One region of the Desulfitobacterium elongatum genome, then DNA from elsewhere that is predicted to be linked to it. Evidence: riboswitches for the same ligand, from Rfam matches in the RefSeq annotation. Region 1 holds a riboswitch; the other holds the start of a gene.

Region 1 (7,966 bases):
GTCTGCAGAAATCCTAAAACCATGAGGCATTTTACCCGTAGCTATCGTTGTTTTCACCTCAAATGTCTTCATATCAATAACGGTTACGTTATTATCTTCATTATTACTCACTAGAGCATATTGCTTATCCTTAGAAAAGACGATATGGGCCGGATGATTTCCCACTTGAACCTGCTTTATCAACTTGTCATTGGTCGTATCATAAAATAAGGCTGAACCTTTCATTTCCATTGATGCACCATGCTGCATCTTTGGAACCAAAGTTGCCCCCACCATACTTCCATCTGGGGAGACTTGGATATTATGGACAATCCCGTTAATGGAGATTGTATTAACGACTGTATTCGTTGAAGCATCAATCTTCGTAATGCTTCCACCTTCGTTCGCTGTATAATAGAAAGCCTGCGTTTTTGTTTGAACTGTTTGCTGCGGTGTTTTACTTGGAGTGGGCTGAGTTTGAGGTGGATTACACCCCGTCGTACTTAACACTAAGCTGAAAATTAAAATAAAACGAGCCAAAATCCCTTTCATAAAAACCCTCCTTTTCAAGCTAATATCTCCAGAAAAAAATGGGTTATTCATGCCCTTCTGATAAAGGAAACTTACTTCAGGTGGAGTTTTGACTCCATCTGAAGTCTAGTTGACTCATCCAGGACTTAGCGCCACTTATCTCATCCTCACCGCTAAAGATATTTGTCTAGTTTGCGGTTCGGCGAAAGCATCCACTGGATACTTTCGTGCTTTAGAAGCGGGAGTCTTAGTGGCGGTTAGTCATGAATAAAAGTGAAAAGGAGCTGTCTTTTCATGAATGTCATTTGACATCATTTTAAGACAGCTCCTTCAAACGTTTTAGCTTAATGGTTATGCTTTTTTACTTGAAGAATTTCTTTCGCAAGCATACAATTACCTCCGACATTAATATTGATATTCATTCTCGTTTCAATAAAGTATAATTATTTCTTATAAATTTGCTATGAATAAATTATGAATATTTTATGAACACGTTTATACATTAGGTCTACTGTTTTTTGGTAGAATCTAAAATTTATTCATAAAAAATTCATAAGTTTTTCATGAGTAATCCACAAACATTATGTATCTTAGCTTTATAGTGACAACTTATTAAACAGAAAGGAGATGTCACATGAAAAAAATAATTTACACAGCTATCCTTGGCGCTTTTCTTATGCTTGTTCCAGCCCAAACAGTACAGGCTGCTTTGGGAGATACCTTGTTAAAAGTAGGGGCAACCGGTTCAGATGTCGTTCAACTGCAAACAGAACTCAACTATTTAGGTTATAATGTCGGCAACGTCGATGGAATCTTTGGAGCAAATACTCAAGCTGCAGTAAAATCTTTTCAATCTGCCCAATCCTTGAATGTGGACGGAATAGTCGGCCCAATTTCGGGTAACAGACTTGACTCTCTTTATGCTGCGAAAGTCGGTCAAAAGAGTACTACCCGTCAAGAGAAAGCAAATGCTATTATCACAACCGCTAAAAAGTATATTGGTGTTCCATACTTATGGGGTGGAACATCGCCTAAGACGGGTTTTGACTGTTCAGGTTATGTGCAATATGTCTTTGCCCAAAACGGGATTTCGTTACCTAGGGTTTCCCGTGATCAGTACAAAATTGGAACTTCCGTGGACTTTAATAACCTCCAGCCGGGAGACTTAGTCTTCTTTTCCATTGCAGGAGACGGGATTGTCGACCATGATGGCATCTATATAGGAAATGGCCAGTTCATCAACTCCTCCAGTTCCAAAGGTGTTGCTATTTATAATCTTGGTCCCTATTGGAAATCAGTTTATCTTGGCGCTAAACGAGTATTCTAATCCTCTTCGGGCTCTTCCATAAACATGGAGAAATGACTAAAGGCTCAGACCCTTAATAATTGGTCTGAGCCTTTCTCATAATTGGTTTTCATTAGGCAGTAACATGAACCTGATCGAAAATCAATAGTACAAACACAGATAATCCTGAATTCCATAAACTAATCAGAGATTTATGAAAGGATGGTACCTATGAATACTCATCAAATGCATCCTGTTAGTATCATAAAAACTGTTCAAGATTGTGAAGTAATGTGTGAACACATGATTACCCATCTTCTCATTCATTTCCAAGATCTTCATTTAAGACTTGGGTAATTACAACTACTACGAGATTGCGCAGATGTCTGTACACTAACAGCTAAATACCTTGCCCGCCATAGCGCTTTCAGCAAACTACTAGCAAGCCTTTGCGCAAGTATTTGTGAAGCATGTGGAAATGAATGTGCAAAATTTCCCGATCAGGAATCTCAAAAATGTGCACAAATTTGTTTACACTGTGCTAGGGAATGTCGAACGTTTGCAATGTAATAAGTGTCAAAAGCCAGGAGAGCAACCCTCTCCTGGCCGTTTTCTTGGATTTTCACCGTTATTTATTAGCAGATAGCAGGAATTTTCAAAGGCTTATTGAATAATTATATCAGAACAATTTAATATCTAGGGAACAGGTGCTTGCGATTATTTTAGTCGCCGCTTAATAGGGAAGCCGGTGAAAAACCGGCGCGGTCCCGCCACTGTAAAGGGGAGTTACCTTAAAAATGTCACTGGGGTATACCTGGGAAGACTTAAGGCAACGAAGAACCTAAGCCAGGAGACCTGCCTGTTCTGAACACCATTGATCTGCGAGTGATAGGGAGGTGGAAAAAATTACAGAAATAGCAACACTCTCACTGATGCTTACTTCATATGCATTAGGGTTGGTTCATGGATTGGACTCTGACCATGTTATCGATGTTACGGACTTTGTAAGCCAAGATCCAAGACCATCACAGGCTGTTCTATTCGGGAGCAAGTTCGGTTTCGGACATACTTTTACTGTTCTGGTAGCCGGATTATTGACGTTTACTCTTAAAACGGCCCTTCCTGAGCATTTTGAGCAGGCCTTTACCCTCTTCTCCGGGATTTTACTCATGTTATTAGGCATCTGGGGTATTCACCGTCGGATTATCCGGCCTATACGTCAAAGGCATCAGCACATTTCTGTGCCCGAAATGACTAGACTAGACAAGCGAGTATTTCGCTGGGGTCCACTCTTTACAGGCTTTATGACCGGGTTAGTGGGTACCGCTGGTGTTATGCTGTTTGGCCCGGTAGCTGCTGCACCCAATATCTATTCAGTAGGCATGTTTATTTCAATCTACGGTTTTGGTGTAATTTCTAGTATGAGTTTTTATGCATTGATTGCCGGGAAGTGTTTCAGCAGTTTATTTAACCGCCCCCGGGGCGAGAAACTCGTCAAGCTAGTCTCCTTTGTTCCCTCTTTTCTGAGCATTGGTCTAGGAACGATTTGGGTGGTACGCTTTGTAGAAGGAGTACTAACTGTCAAGAAATTGATGCATGGGTAGATTGTAAACAACCAGCGTTAAACTGCGAAATGGTACTTAGTGCACTCTGCTCTGGAATCAAAAATGAATAACCTAAAACAAGGAGTGTTGCCCATCGGCTATACTCCTTGTTTTCTTTCTCCCTCTTTGAACATCAATCTTTAAGCGATATTTACCGACCTCCCATGTTCAAGTCTGACCCGGCGCTGAGCCAGTTCTCCAACCTCATTGTCATGGGTAACCATGACAATAGTGTGCCCCTCACGATGGAGTTCCCTAAAAATCTCAATCACTAATTTTTCATTATCCTCATCCAAATTTCCTGTCGGTTCATCCGCTAGAATGAGTGCTGGGTAATTGATTAAGGCCCGGGCAATGCAAACCCGTTGTTGTTCACCACCGGATAATTGACTCGGTAAATGCAGGGCACGATGCCCTAATCCTACCCTTTCAAGAGCAGCCAGGGCCTCTTTTTCATCAGGAAGGCTGTGATAATATTGGGCTACCATGACATTCTCTAACGCACTTAAATGTGGAATCAAGTGGAACTGTTGAAAGACGAGTCCAATTTTATCGCGGCGGATCTCTGTTAATTCTTTATTCGAACGATGCGTAACATCCACCCCGTCAATCAAGACTTTGCCCCCTGTAGGCTTATCCATACACCCAATGATGTTTAGCAATGTACTTTTTCCTGATCCGGAAGGACCCATGATAGAAACCCATTCCCCAGGAGCTACATCCAGACTAAAATCTTTTAATGCATAAACATTGCCATAGGCTTTTGATACATCCTTCATTTCTAGGATATTCATAACCCTTCCCCCTTCTATTCACCCTTTAACACCAACGCGGGGTCAATATTTGCTGCTGCCCGGACGGGCAAGAGAACTGCAGCCCAAGCTACAAGAACCGCTAAAATAATCACAACAATTGTCACAAGAGGACGCAGCGTTATATAGGATTTAAATACACTAAGACCAATGATTTGAGCTATGCCCCAGCCCACAACTGAGCCTAACACTCCCCCCAGTATTCCTAACAGAGCACCTTCTCCCAGAAATTCACCGGCAATAGTCCGATTAGGAGCACCTAAGGCCTTACGTAGCCCAATTTCCTTCCTCCGTTCTACGACCATGGCCATCATAGTACTTGAGACACACAGCAAAGTAGAGGCCAGAATTACAAGCACGACCAGATAGACTAATGACCGAATCTTTTCGAGAATTACCCCTTCGGAACGGGCAACCTGTTGAATAGGATTCGCCTTAATGCCCGGTTCAACCTGATTGATCCGGCTAGCCAGAGCATTTAACTCATCGGAGTTGCCCATGAGGCTTAAATAGACTGTGTGGATCTGTCTCTTTTGAGCAAAAAGCTGTTGGGCAGTACTGAGTTCCACGAAGATTTGATAATCCTCTGTACTCCCGGTTGACACAGTACCGGTTACAACAAACTTACCTACACTGCCGGTTTCTTCAGCATTGATATCCAGTTTTTGACCCACTTTTACTCTTAGTTTTTCCGCAAGGGCAGTACCTACCAAAATCTGGTCCGGCTCATTGGGCCATGTGCCCTCAACACGCCAATAAGGGCTTACCTTTTGGATATCCTCAAAGTTTACCCCTACCGCTACAAATTTTTGCTTCTTTGCTGTGGCTAATCCATACAGATATGGAGCATACCCAATTCGCTTTTCCTGCGGAATTTCTTGTAAAATACGTGCAACGGCATCCTGATCTAGAGTTGTACCTTCTTTTCCTAGAGAAGGTACAACAACCAAATTGGCCCCGTAACTGCGCAACTCTTTGCTCATCTTGAGTGAAATATCATAATAGACGTTTAAGAGCCCTGAAATTACCCCTGTTCCCAAAATTAGAGCCAAAAGGGCAATAGCGACCCTGGACTTACGATTTTTCAAAGCGGCGACGACCATCCTTAAGTACATTGCCCGCTTGCTCATTTTCATGCCCTCCTTATCTGCCGTGTAAAACTTCAGCCGGACGTAGGTTTGTAAGCATTTTAATGGCGGATACGCTGCCCATGAGAGCCACTCCAACTGAAATCATCAGAACGATAGGCAGAACCATCAACTTAACCGTCAAGACTGAACCGAATACCGCTTGCCCAATAATTTGAGCAAAGCCCAAACCCAGTAAATAACCTAACAAACCACCCATGACCGCACTAATCAACGTTTCACTCACAAAAAGCAGGATAACCTGCCAGTTCTCTGCGCCTAAAGCTTTGAGCAAGCCGATTTCCTTACTCCGCTCAAGTACTTTGGTCGTCATCAGGCTGGAAATTCCCAAAGCAGCACTGATTAAAGCTGCTACGGTTAAAAGCATCATGAGAAGTTGAATCTTGCTTAAGATAAGCCCTTCAGAATCTGCAACTTGTCTAATGGCTTTAGCTTTTACACCGGGTAGGATTTCTTCTATTTGATAAGTAATTGCACTCACATACGCTGTGCAATACCAACGTTCATATTCTTCAGCGGTTAAAGATTTAGGGTCCTTCTCCGCTTTCTGAGCCAGTTCATTTTCTGGTGTCGTTAGTGCGCTAACCTCTACTTTGCCCACTTTCCCCTGTAACCCTTGGAACTTTTGCAGTGTACTCAGAGGGATAAATATCTTTCCGTCATCACCACTACCGCTGTCGAATATCCCCTTAATTCTAAACACTTCTTCCTGGGGACCTCCCGGAGTGTCTACCTGGAGTTGGATGTCATCTCCTGTTTTGAGCCCAAGTTCTTGAGCGAGTTGAACTCCTATCATCGCTTCATTGGATGAACTGTCATTAACCCATTCTCCATTGAGCTTCCACCAGGATTTAAGGTTTAACGTGCCTGTAGTCACTTTTTCCCCGGCTGGGGTAGTAATCTCTTTATTAAACCAAGTACCAATCAGTGGCGCTTTTTTACCGTTTACCAGACCACTCTCTTCTAAGTAGGGAGCAAACGCTAATATATTGTTAGCCCAAAAAATTGTTTTAAGTTTACTCAAACTCTCTTCTTCAATATAAGAAAGCTCTTGCAAGGGGTTAAATTCCACCCCACCAACATTTAAGGGGATGGTGTCCACCCTAGGTTCCACAATTATATTGGCCCCATAGGCTTTAAGCTCCCGGTTTACCTTATCTCCGATATCTAAAGAAATATTGAGCATGGAACTAGCCAAAGAAGCGCCAAAAGCAATGGTTACCACAGCCAATAATTTTCCTTTTAGGCCCTTGGAGAATGATTTTTTCAGCATCCGCCAGAACATCTATACCCCTCCTATTCCGCAAAGACTTTCTCTTTTTGATCTAAGTCAGCTGTTTTAATTATTATGTTGCCATTTTCAACTTTGCTGGCAAAAGGAATAGGATTACACCCACCTGGGAAACCGATGGTAATTTTGTTAATTACCACATCACAATTTAAACAAATGACTTGATCCCCCCGTTGATAATATCCGACCTGACCGCATATCTCGCAGGCATCTAAACCTATGCCAAATATACCGTTTCCTTTATCAATTGCAATAAAACGCATAGTAACATTGTTTTTGGTGAGATAGCTAAAACGATGCATCTTGCCATCCGTGACCTGATTAACCGGAATAGAGATTATCCCATTACTGGCTTGCACAGGAACGGCCGGCGAGATTTTAATTGCCTTATTCGACTTTACATATCCCACGCCTAACAACGCCCCTGTAACGAGAATTAGACATCCACTTACTGCCAACCAGCGGATATAACTTCGATAAGCGGCCATAGTCTTGCGCTTAAGCGCAGGATTCGGAAACTCGCCCAGCTCCGGTGCCTTAGTCCGTATTCGAGAAAGAAAAATTTGTAGAGCCACAACCAACACTAAGGAGTAAAAAAAGAGCGGGTAATAGACGTTAATTACCGGAGCGACTATAGATACTAAGAAGGGGGTTATGGGCAGGTACCCTAAAGCCATACCTAACTGCAATAAAGTAATCAGATGCCGCGACAAAATAATTACTAGCACTAAAACAGCAATGACTAATACTGACTTATTCTTCATCTTTCGAGTTGATTTCAAATACGTCCAGCCAAATACTGCCGCTAGCAGTGTCCCGCTCAATGCTCCGATTACTTTAAGAATCAAATCCGTACTTATAAGGCTACGAGCTTGAATGAAAATTTTGTTAGGAAAATTCACAAGCTCAATGGCATTTACTGTAATCAGTAAAACAGTGGTTAAAAAGATGAGTGGCCCAACGATTTTCTGAATGGGAACCTTTATTTGGCTTAAATAACCCACGATTGCTAAGGTAATCACCGAGAGCACTGTTCCAGTCAGCCAGATGAACTCAAACAGTTCACGGTTTCCCCAAAAACCAACTCCATAGAGCAAAACAACCGATAGCCCCAAGGCAACAACCGTTCCAGCCGAAATCCAGCTTGTTTTGTTAGTAAGGTTTAGTTTAGTTAAATAAAGTGACAGAATGACGAGCAGTAAAACTCCTTCAAAACTGCTTTTTAACGTATAATCTAAAATTGAAAGCATTTTCTCCACCTCCCTCGATAATTGACCTATGTACGGTGTAGAGTATATTTGAGATATTTCAAGAGA
Region 2 (7,966 bases), 230 kb from region 1:
TCAAGTAACAATCTCTTTGGTTTTATCGTTCTATTCCATTACTTTTTTGCAGAGAATGCTTGAAAAGAGGGATCATTTATTTCTAGCAGAAAAGTCATTGAGTGGAATGTTTAATAGTCGAAGAGTTAATGCAATGCTTGCACCTTTTATTATCGGGCTATTACCATCAGTAGGTTCTATTATCATAGCAGCTCCAATTGTGGATAATGCAGGTGGAGATTTTATTAGTCAGGAAGATAAAACATTTATTACTAGCTATTTCAGGCATATATCAGAAGCTTTTCTGCCTACCTATTCATCGATTATTTTAGCTTTGCAATTATCAGGTGTTGACATGACTGCTTTTGTAGTGGGTATGCTACCAATGGTTTTAATCTTATTCTTATTAGGATATTTGTTCTATGTGAGAAAGATACCAAAAGAAACGGGATTGCCAGATTCAATTGACAAAAAGGAAGATGCTAAAAATTTGATACGTAGTTTATGGACAATTGCATTAACAATCGTAATTATACTTTTTTTCAAATGCCAAGTTTACATAGGCGTCATTCCAGTCATTATAATGAGCTTCATAATCAATAAATTTTCTTTTAAGGAAGTAGCGCCTATGTTTATTAGCGCATTTGAATCCAAGTTATTAATTAGTACTGTGATTATTATGATGTTTAAGGATGTTTTAACATACACAGGTGTAATAAATAAATTACCACAAGCATTTGGAGGGTTGCCCGTTCCAACGGTTGTTATATTTTCCCTTATTTTCATAGTTGGAACTATGATTGCAGGTTCACAAGCAATTATAGCAATAAGCATGCCTTTAGCATTTGCAGCTATACCTTATGGAGGTTTAGCACTAATGATATTGCTAATGTGTTTAACATATATGGCGATGCAAATTTCTCCAACTCATATTTGTTTAGCAATAGTAACTGTGCATTTCAACACATCATTTTTAGACTTGGTCAAAAGAACTATTCCTATTATGGTTATGTTTTTAATAATTATTTCTGGATATTGTTACTTTTTATATTTATTTCAATAGGTTTCATTAAATGATGTACATAACCAACTCTTTGAAAAGTAGTTTTGCGACGCTCGATTTTCGTACAGATACAAAAAAAGCTTGACATTAATCTGATCTGGTCTAGAATGGGATTAGAATATTTCAACAATTAAATGGATTATAGGTGCCCTTCACGCGAGGGAGAATAGGGAACTGGGTGTGAATCCCAGACGGACCCGCCACTGTAAAGAGGAGTCTCATGCAGAGATGCCACTGGGTAACTGGGAAGGTATGTAAGAGACAATGACTCTAAGTCAGGAGACCTGCCTATAATCTAGAAGCACATGAAGTATGGTAAAGTTCATGGTCTTTTTGCTTTATCCGAGAGGAGGAAGCGAGATGACTATGAACTTTTTATTTTTGCAAGAAAGGAGGGGGGAAATGGGATATCATGGGCGAGATGTTGAGGTGGTTTCCTTAAATGAGGCACAATACCTTGTGGCAGCATGCGATTCTTGTGGTGCCATCGGTATGAAGGAGCGCGATGTAGTCAAAGTGCCTTGGAGCATAACAGGGAGGTTTACTGCACGAGTCGCTTTGCTGGAAGTACTCTCCATTGGGGCGATTCCACAGATGATCACGATTGCGATTTCTAATGAGCCTAAGCCTGCAGGTGAAGAAATACTTAAGGGGGTGAGAGAGGAGCTAAAGGTTATGGATCTGGCTTCGATGCCTATGGCTATTAGTACAGAAAAGAATATGCTCACAGAGCAAACAGGCTTAGGGATTACTGTAGTAGGGGTTTGTGAAAAAGCGAAGCTTAGAATCGGACAATCTAAACCTGGAGATGGTATTTTTTGTATGGGCCATCCTAAGGTGGGGCCGGAGATCCTTAGTCCAGATGATCCGGAAATTGTCCAAGGTGATCATCTTGTAAAATTACTAGGATACCGTGCGGTTCATGACATTATCCCAGTGGGATCTCAAGGAATACGTGGTGAAGTCAATGCGATTGCTTCGATAGTAGGTGTTGAATTTATGAGAGAACCGAAATGCGAACTTAATCTAGAAAAATCGGCAGGACCATCAACGTGTGTTATTTTTACGGCACCTGAGAATATTCAACTTGGCGACTTTGGAACGATTCCGATCTGTAAGGTTGGGAGGCTCGGTGGGATTATTTAAGGTTCAAAATTAAAGGGTACAAGTAGGATGAAGTAATAAAATTAAGGGGGAATTTATAATGATTAACCGTTCAAATTCAAAGGAAGAAACCATCAAGAACTCGGCCCTGAATATAAGACGGATTGCAATCATGGCCGTTTTTATTGCATTGAGTGCAGTGGGTGCCTTGATTAAAATCCCGAGTCCAGTTGGGACAGTGGGCTTGGATTCTGCACCGGGCTTTTTCAGTGCATTAGCCTTTGGAGGACTTGAAGGAGCCGTAGTCATTGCTCTCGGTCATTTACTTTCTTCAGCGGTCGTGGGTTTCCCACTTGGAATTCCTATGCATTTAGTGATCGCTGTAGAAATGGCTGTCTTTGCCTTGATTTATCGCTTCGTCAATAAGAAAATGGGTTTAATTGCTGCGGTGATCGTGACGTCCCTCTTAAATGGCGTGGCGGGTGCGTTTATGGTTTTTCCTATGGGTGGTATGGGAGCCGTTTTAGGGTTAATGCCCTTCTTATTGGTGGGTTCAGTCATCAACATTGTGGTATCAGCGTTAGCGTATAAAGCTCTCAAGGGAAGTCGATTGATTTAGAGGGGTGTAACTGTGGAGCAGGTCGTTGAATTAAAGAATGTTTCTTACCGCTATCCTCACGCTGAGGTTGAGAGTTTGAAACAGGTCAACTTAACGGTGGAGAAGGGGAAATTCGTCGTTTTAATGGGTCGCACAGGAGCAGGAAAAACAACGTTAAGTTTATGTTTAAATGGACTGATTCCACAGCTTATGCAAGGGAATTTAATCGGAGAGGTCATCGTTGCTGGTAAAGAGACAAGTAAGTATCGAGTGCAGGAATTGGCTAAGCAGGTAGGACTTGTCCTTCAGGAAGCAGAAAGCCAGATTGTTGGGAGAACAGTAGCAGAAGATGTAGCTTTTGGACCCCGAAATTTCGGTGTACCGATTGAAGAGGTTCATAGAAGAGTTGAACGAGCGCTAGAAAGTGTTCAATTGAGAGAACATAACGGGCGCTCCACGGCTGAGTTATCAGGTGGAGAAAAACAAAGGCTAGTGATTGCTGGAGTACTAGCCATGGAGCCCGAAATTATGGTTCTGGATGAGCCAACCTCTGAACTCGATCCTGAGGGGCGAGTAGAAATCTATCGGGCCTTAGATGATCTCTGTCGGGAAGAAGATCGGACTCTTCTCGTGATTGAACATTCGAGTGAAGAGATCCTTCAAAGAGCAGATGAACTTGTTGTACTTGATCACGGGGAGATTGCTTGGCAAGGGGCTCCTGAAAAGCTTTTTCGCAATATTCCTTTTTTGCAGGAATTCGGGATAAAGCCCTTGCCGGTAAGCCTTTTAGGTTGGGAGTTTTATCAAAGGGGCTGGATTGAATTTGAAGATATCCCTTTAGACGTTGCGAGTGCTGAGTCCCTGATTCGCAGTTTAACAAGTAAACAAAAGTTGCGGAACGTAATGGACCCATTGGCCAAGCCTATCGAGATAAGGGAAGACGATCAAGAAAAGACTGTGGAAAAGCAAGCACAGAGTTCACCGTTCATTCAGGTTAATCAACTTGTCCACCAGTATGAATCCGGACAAATAGCGATACAAGGGATTGATCTTGTTATTCAAAAAGGTGAATTCGTCGCACTGGTCGGTTCCAATGGAGCGGGGAAGACCACTTTAGCCAAACATTTGAATGGGCTGCTCATGCCGACACAGGGAGAAGTTATCATTAAGGGGATGAACACGAAGGAGTATGACACTGCACATCTTGCCCAAACGGTGGGCTATGTGTTTCAAAACCCGGATCACCAAATCTTTTCCGTTTCAGTTGAGAAAGAGTTGGAGTTTGGTTTGAAAAATGCGGGTTTTCATTCGAGGGAGATCAAGGATCGAATCACTCAGGCCTTAGAGTTAACCGGTCTAGAAAAATTTCGGGAGGTTCATCCTTATACACTTGGTAAGGGAGAACGTCAGTTGATTGCGGTTGCTTCTGTTCTAGCACTTACTCCTAAGATTCTCGTGATTGATGAACCCACGACAGGCCTTGATTGGATGGGCGTTCAAAAGATTATGGAGTTGCTTCAACAACTCCATAGAACGGGAACAACGATTCTTATGATCTCTCATGATATGGACATCGTTGCCGAATATACGGAACGGGTCATCGTGTTACAAAAGGGTCATGTATTAAGAGATGCCACTACCTGGGAGGTTCTAGGTAATTCTGAAATACTAAGGCAGGCGGCAATTCTTCCGCCACAAATCTGTGCACTGAGTCAGAGGATAACGGATTTAGGTCTGAGACCGACTTCGGCTGAGGAATTCAGAGGGTCACTGGTTAGAGTCATTGAGGAGGGGGATCGGGCGCTATGTTTGTAGACTATTTGCCGGGAGAATCTCTACTTCATCGCCTAGATGTCCGTACCAAAGTACTTGGTCTTTTGACCGTCATCGTCTGGAGTTTCTTGTTCGAGGATCCACTCTACAATGTGTTGCTCATGCTGGGTATCGTCCTAATAACAGTTCAGAGTAATATACCCTATAAGAAAGTTTTGAAGCTTATCCGGCCTTTAGTTTCGATTTGTCTATTTCTTTTTTTGATCTCTGGTTTTACGTACCCACCTGAACGATTTCATAGTGAGATGTGCCAGATTGTACTTTTCTCTGCTTTACCTGACGGACGTTTGGCGCTATCTGTAGGAGGAATGTTGACTGGGGTCAATTTTATCTGTCGACTCCTGGTTATGGTTCTAGCTTCTTCGGTGTTAACCTTAACCACTCCCATGGATGATTTTATGCTATTTTTGAATCAGTTTAGAGTTCCTTCGGAAATATCGTTTATGATAACGACTGCCCTGCGTTTTATCCCTACTCTGGATAAAAAGAGATCACTCATTCTCGAGGCTCAAAGAGCTCGTGGAGCAAAAATCAATGATAAAGGAAGCCTAGGACGTATCAAAGCTTATATCCCCATTATGGTCCCCTTATTTGTGAACTCCATCTTGATTGCTGAGGATTTAGCAAAAGGCATGCTGAATCGTGGCTACGGATATGCCCGCACAATGACGAATATACGAGAACTACATTTAGCGGTAAGGGATTATTGTATTATGGGAATGCTTTTTTTAATGATAGTAGGTGGCTTCTACTTGCGAATGGGACTTAGATTAGGTCTCTTATAAAGAAAAAACCGTCTAATAGACGGTTCATTGAGGCGAGAGCTAAACCCTCGTCTATATAAAGGTAGGAGAAGAATGTCGTTATTTGTACTTTACCATAGTAATGTTAAAGTACAATGAAGAATTTGTTAATTTTGCATTAATATTCATATTCGGGATTTACACTAACAAAAAAGTTGTAAAACTAATGACCCCTCCGTACTTTCTCTCTAAAGGGTGCACTAAGAAGAATTTGGGGAACTCATTGTTATTCTTCAGTCATAAAGGGAATTAGAAGAGAAAGGGAATAGCAAAATTCTGTCGAATGAAGTACTATTAGAGAAGTAGTTTTGAAAACAAGTCAAAGTCGGAGGGTGTGCAATGGAACTCATTCAAACAGTGATTGATATATTTCTTCATCTCGATGAGAAGCTAGGTGTTGTAATTCAAGCTTACGGCACGTGGACCTATCTCATTCTTTTTCTGATTATATTCGCAGAGACGGGTCTTGTTGTTACTCCGTTCCTTCCGGGAGATTCCTTAATCTTCGTAGCAGGAACTTTCGCAGCGAGTGGTGCCTTAGACCTAAAGACGTTGTTTGTCTTACTTTTCGTTGCTGCGATTTTGGGGGATACTGTGAATTATCAGATTGGTCACTTTTTTGGGCCTAAAGTTTTTTCGAAAGAAATGCGTTTCCTGAATCGGGAGAATCTTGAACGAACCCAACACTTCTATGAGAGGCATGGGGGAAAGACAATTATTATGGCGCGATTCATCCCAATCATTCGAACGTTTGCTCCTTTCGTAGCAGGAGTTGGGGTGATGGCCTACTGGCGTTTTCTGCTATTTAATCTCGCCGGAGCCTTTCTTTGGGTAAGCATTGTTCTTTTCGGGGGATACTTTTTTGGTAATCTGCCTATTGTTCGGGATAATTTCACAATAGTTATTTTCGCGATCATCGGGATATCCATTGCACCGGGAGTTATAGGTTATCTTAAGCAACGCTTCGGGCAATCTAAGAACACCATGAATTAGTTCATAAACCGAGTGATTTAAGAAAGATATTGATAGTTCAAACGAGAAGAGGGAATTAACCCATGTACTTGGGCTTAATTCCCTTTTTGCTTTCAAGAAATCAAGGGGAAGGTTCTCTAGGTTTCTAAGTCGGTTTGATTCGATTATAAGACCCCATGGTGCAAGCAGAGTAACGGGGGCTACCTTGGATTTCAATGGATTTGCTCGGCTAGGTGGAAGTGGTGGAAATGGCGCATAGTTTAATGGGGACTTAAATATATAGCAACAAATGTATAAAAAGAGGCCGTGTAGACGCTTTGTTTTCTACACGGCCTCTCTTCATGCAAAGAAGCCTCGACTGATCATAGATTTCTTTTACAAACGAAAATATAGTCCAACAATCTTATGTGCACAAAAAAATGGTTGTTTGCTGTGGATGCTATTTTTGGGTGGCATATGATGAAAATATAACCGGCAAAATATTCAATCCTTATATATTCTACTCTTTCGTCAGAAGGAAAATATAGAGTATAATTATAAGTGAAATGATGAACGAATATTTTGGAGAGATTGCTATGAATTATTGGGGAGCGAAGACTCTTCTTTTAATTGTTATGAGTTTAGCTATCGTTATCTTGATAATTATAATCAATAAAATGAGGCGAGGAAAACAGCAACGACTGCAAGCTCTATTTCAAACGAGTTTTGATGGTATCCTTCTCGTGAGTGAGGATAAAAGGATCTTGGCAGTTAATCCTTCATTATTGAATATGTCAGGATTCCTACTTGAGGAATTAATTGGACATAACTTTTGTTCCGTTACAGGTTGTGATAAGCGAATTGGAAATGGGGCATGTTCCGGCCAATGTTTGGTACTCAATACAATCAGAAAAGGGGGATCTCTGCCCTATCTCGAAACCCGACTGTCCAAGAAAGATGGAAGTTTAGTTCCAGTGGCGATAACAGTTTCTTCATTCAAAGGGGAAAGAGGAGATCATGAAGCTGCAATTATTATCAGAAACTTAAGGACGGAAAAAGGGCTAACGAAGAAATTAGCCCGAAAATTGAAACAGATCAAGAGCGCTCAACAGCGTTCGGAAGCGCTATTACAATTAGGATTGGAACTTTCGTCCGTGGCGGATTTTAACCAGCGGCTGCAGTCGGTTGTCGACCAAATTCGGCATGTAATGCATGTAGATCTCGTAGGGCTATTACTCATGGAGCCGAAGGAAAAGTATTGGTATTGGAAAACTTTGAGCGGTAATGATAAAGGGAGTAAACTCAAATCACGCATTATTCGTCTGGAAGAAGGTCCACTGAATGAGTTGATTGAAAAAGGTCAGCCCATTGGGGTAAAGGAGCCGGGTGAAGCGGCACGGAACTTCTCTACTGTTTTTGCTGATTTAGATATACAGGTCAAGGGATTTTTAGGGGTTCCAGTTCAGGTGCGAGGGAAAGTGACCGGGGTTTTGTGTGCAGCAAACCGACTGAACCGCTCTTTTTCCTATGGAGAGGTTCAGATGCTCTCAATCTTAGCTAATCAGGTTGCAGTGTCGGTAGAAAATGAAGCACTATGGCAACAGATCGAAAATCAGGCCGCGCTTCGAGAACGGC

Evidence for each region. Region 1 has a riboswitch for cobalamin ahead of ACZ42W_RS17870 (hypothetical protein). Riboswitches for the same ligand answer to the same signal wherever they lie in the genome.
Region 2: it holds a riboswitch for cobalamin, as region 1 does, so the genes downstream of both, ACZ42W_RS18890 (alpha-ribazole kinase) here and ACZ42W_RS17870 (hypothetical protein) in region 1, are expected to answer to the same signal.

The regions. Positions count from the first base shown of each region.
Region 1 is NZ_AP038772.1:3,760,778-3,768,743, forward strand. Features, by position in the region: gene ACZ42W_RS17855 (YVTN family beta-propeller repeat protein) at 1-531, opposite strand, end outside; gene ACZ42W_RS17860 (C40 family peptidase) at 1,145-1,837, shown strand; partial or broken gene ACZ42W_RS17865 (four-helix bundle copper-binding protein) at 2,216-2,365, shown strand; cobalamin riboswitch at 2,484-2,672, shown strand; gene ACZ42W_RS17870 (hypothetical protein) at 2,692-3,399, shown strand; gene ACZ42W_RS17875 (ABC transporter ATP-binding protein) at 3,540-4,193, opposite strand; gene ACZ42W_RS17880 (ABC transporter permease) at 4,208-5,341, opposite strand; gene ACZ42W_RS17885 (ABC transporter permease) at 5,355-6,644, opposite strand; gene ACZ42W_RS17890 (Fe-S-containing protein) at 6,656-7,900, opposite strand.
Region 2 is NZ_AP038772.1:3,986,593-3,994,558, reverse strand. Features, by position in the region: gene ACZ42W_RS18895 (DUF401 family protein) at 1-1,042, shown strand, start outside; cobalamin riboswitch at 1,169-1,348, shown strand; gene ACZ42W_RS18890 (alpha-ribazole kinase) at 1,445-2,188, shown strand; gene ACZ42W_RS18885 (ECF transporter S component) at 2,247-2,765, shown strand; gene ACZ42W_RS18880 (ABC transporter ATP-binding protein) at 2,778-4,559, shown strand; gene ACZ42W_RS18875 (energy-coupling factor transporter transmembrane component T family protein) at 4,550-5,362, shown strand; gene ACZ42W_RS18870 (DedA family protein) at 5,720-6,373, shown strand; gene ACZ42W_RS18865 (ATP-binding protein) at 6,928-7,966, shown strand, end outside.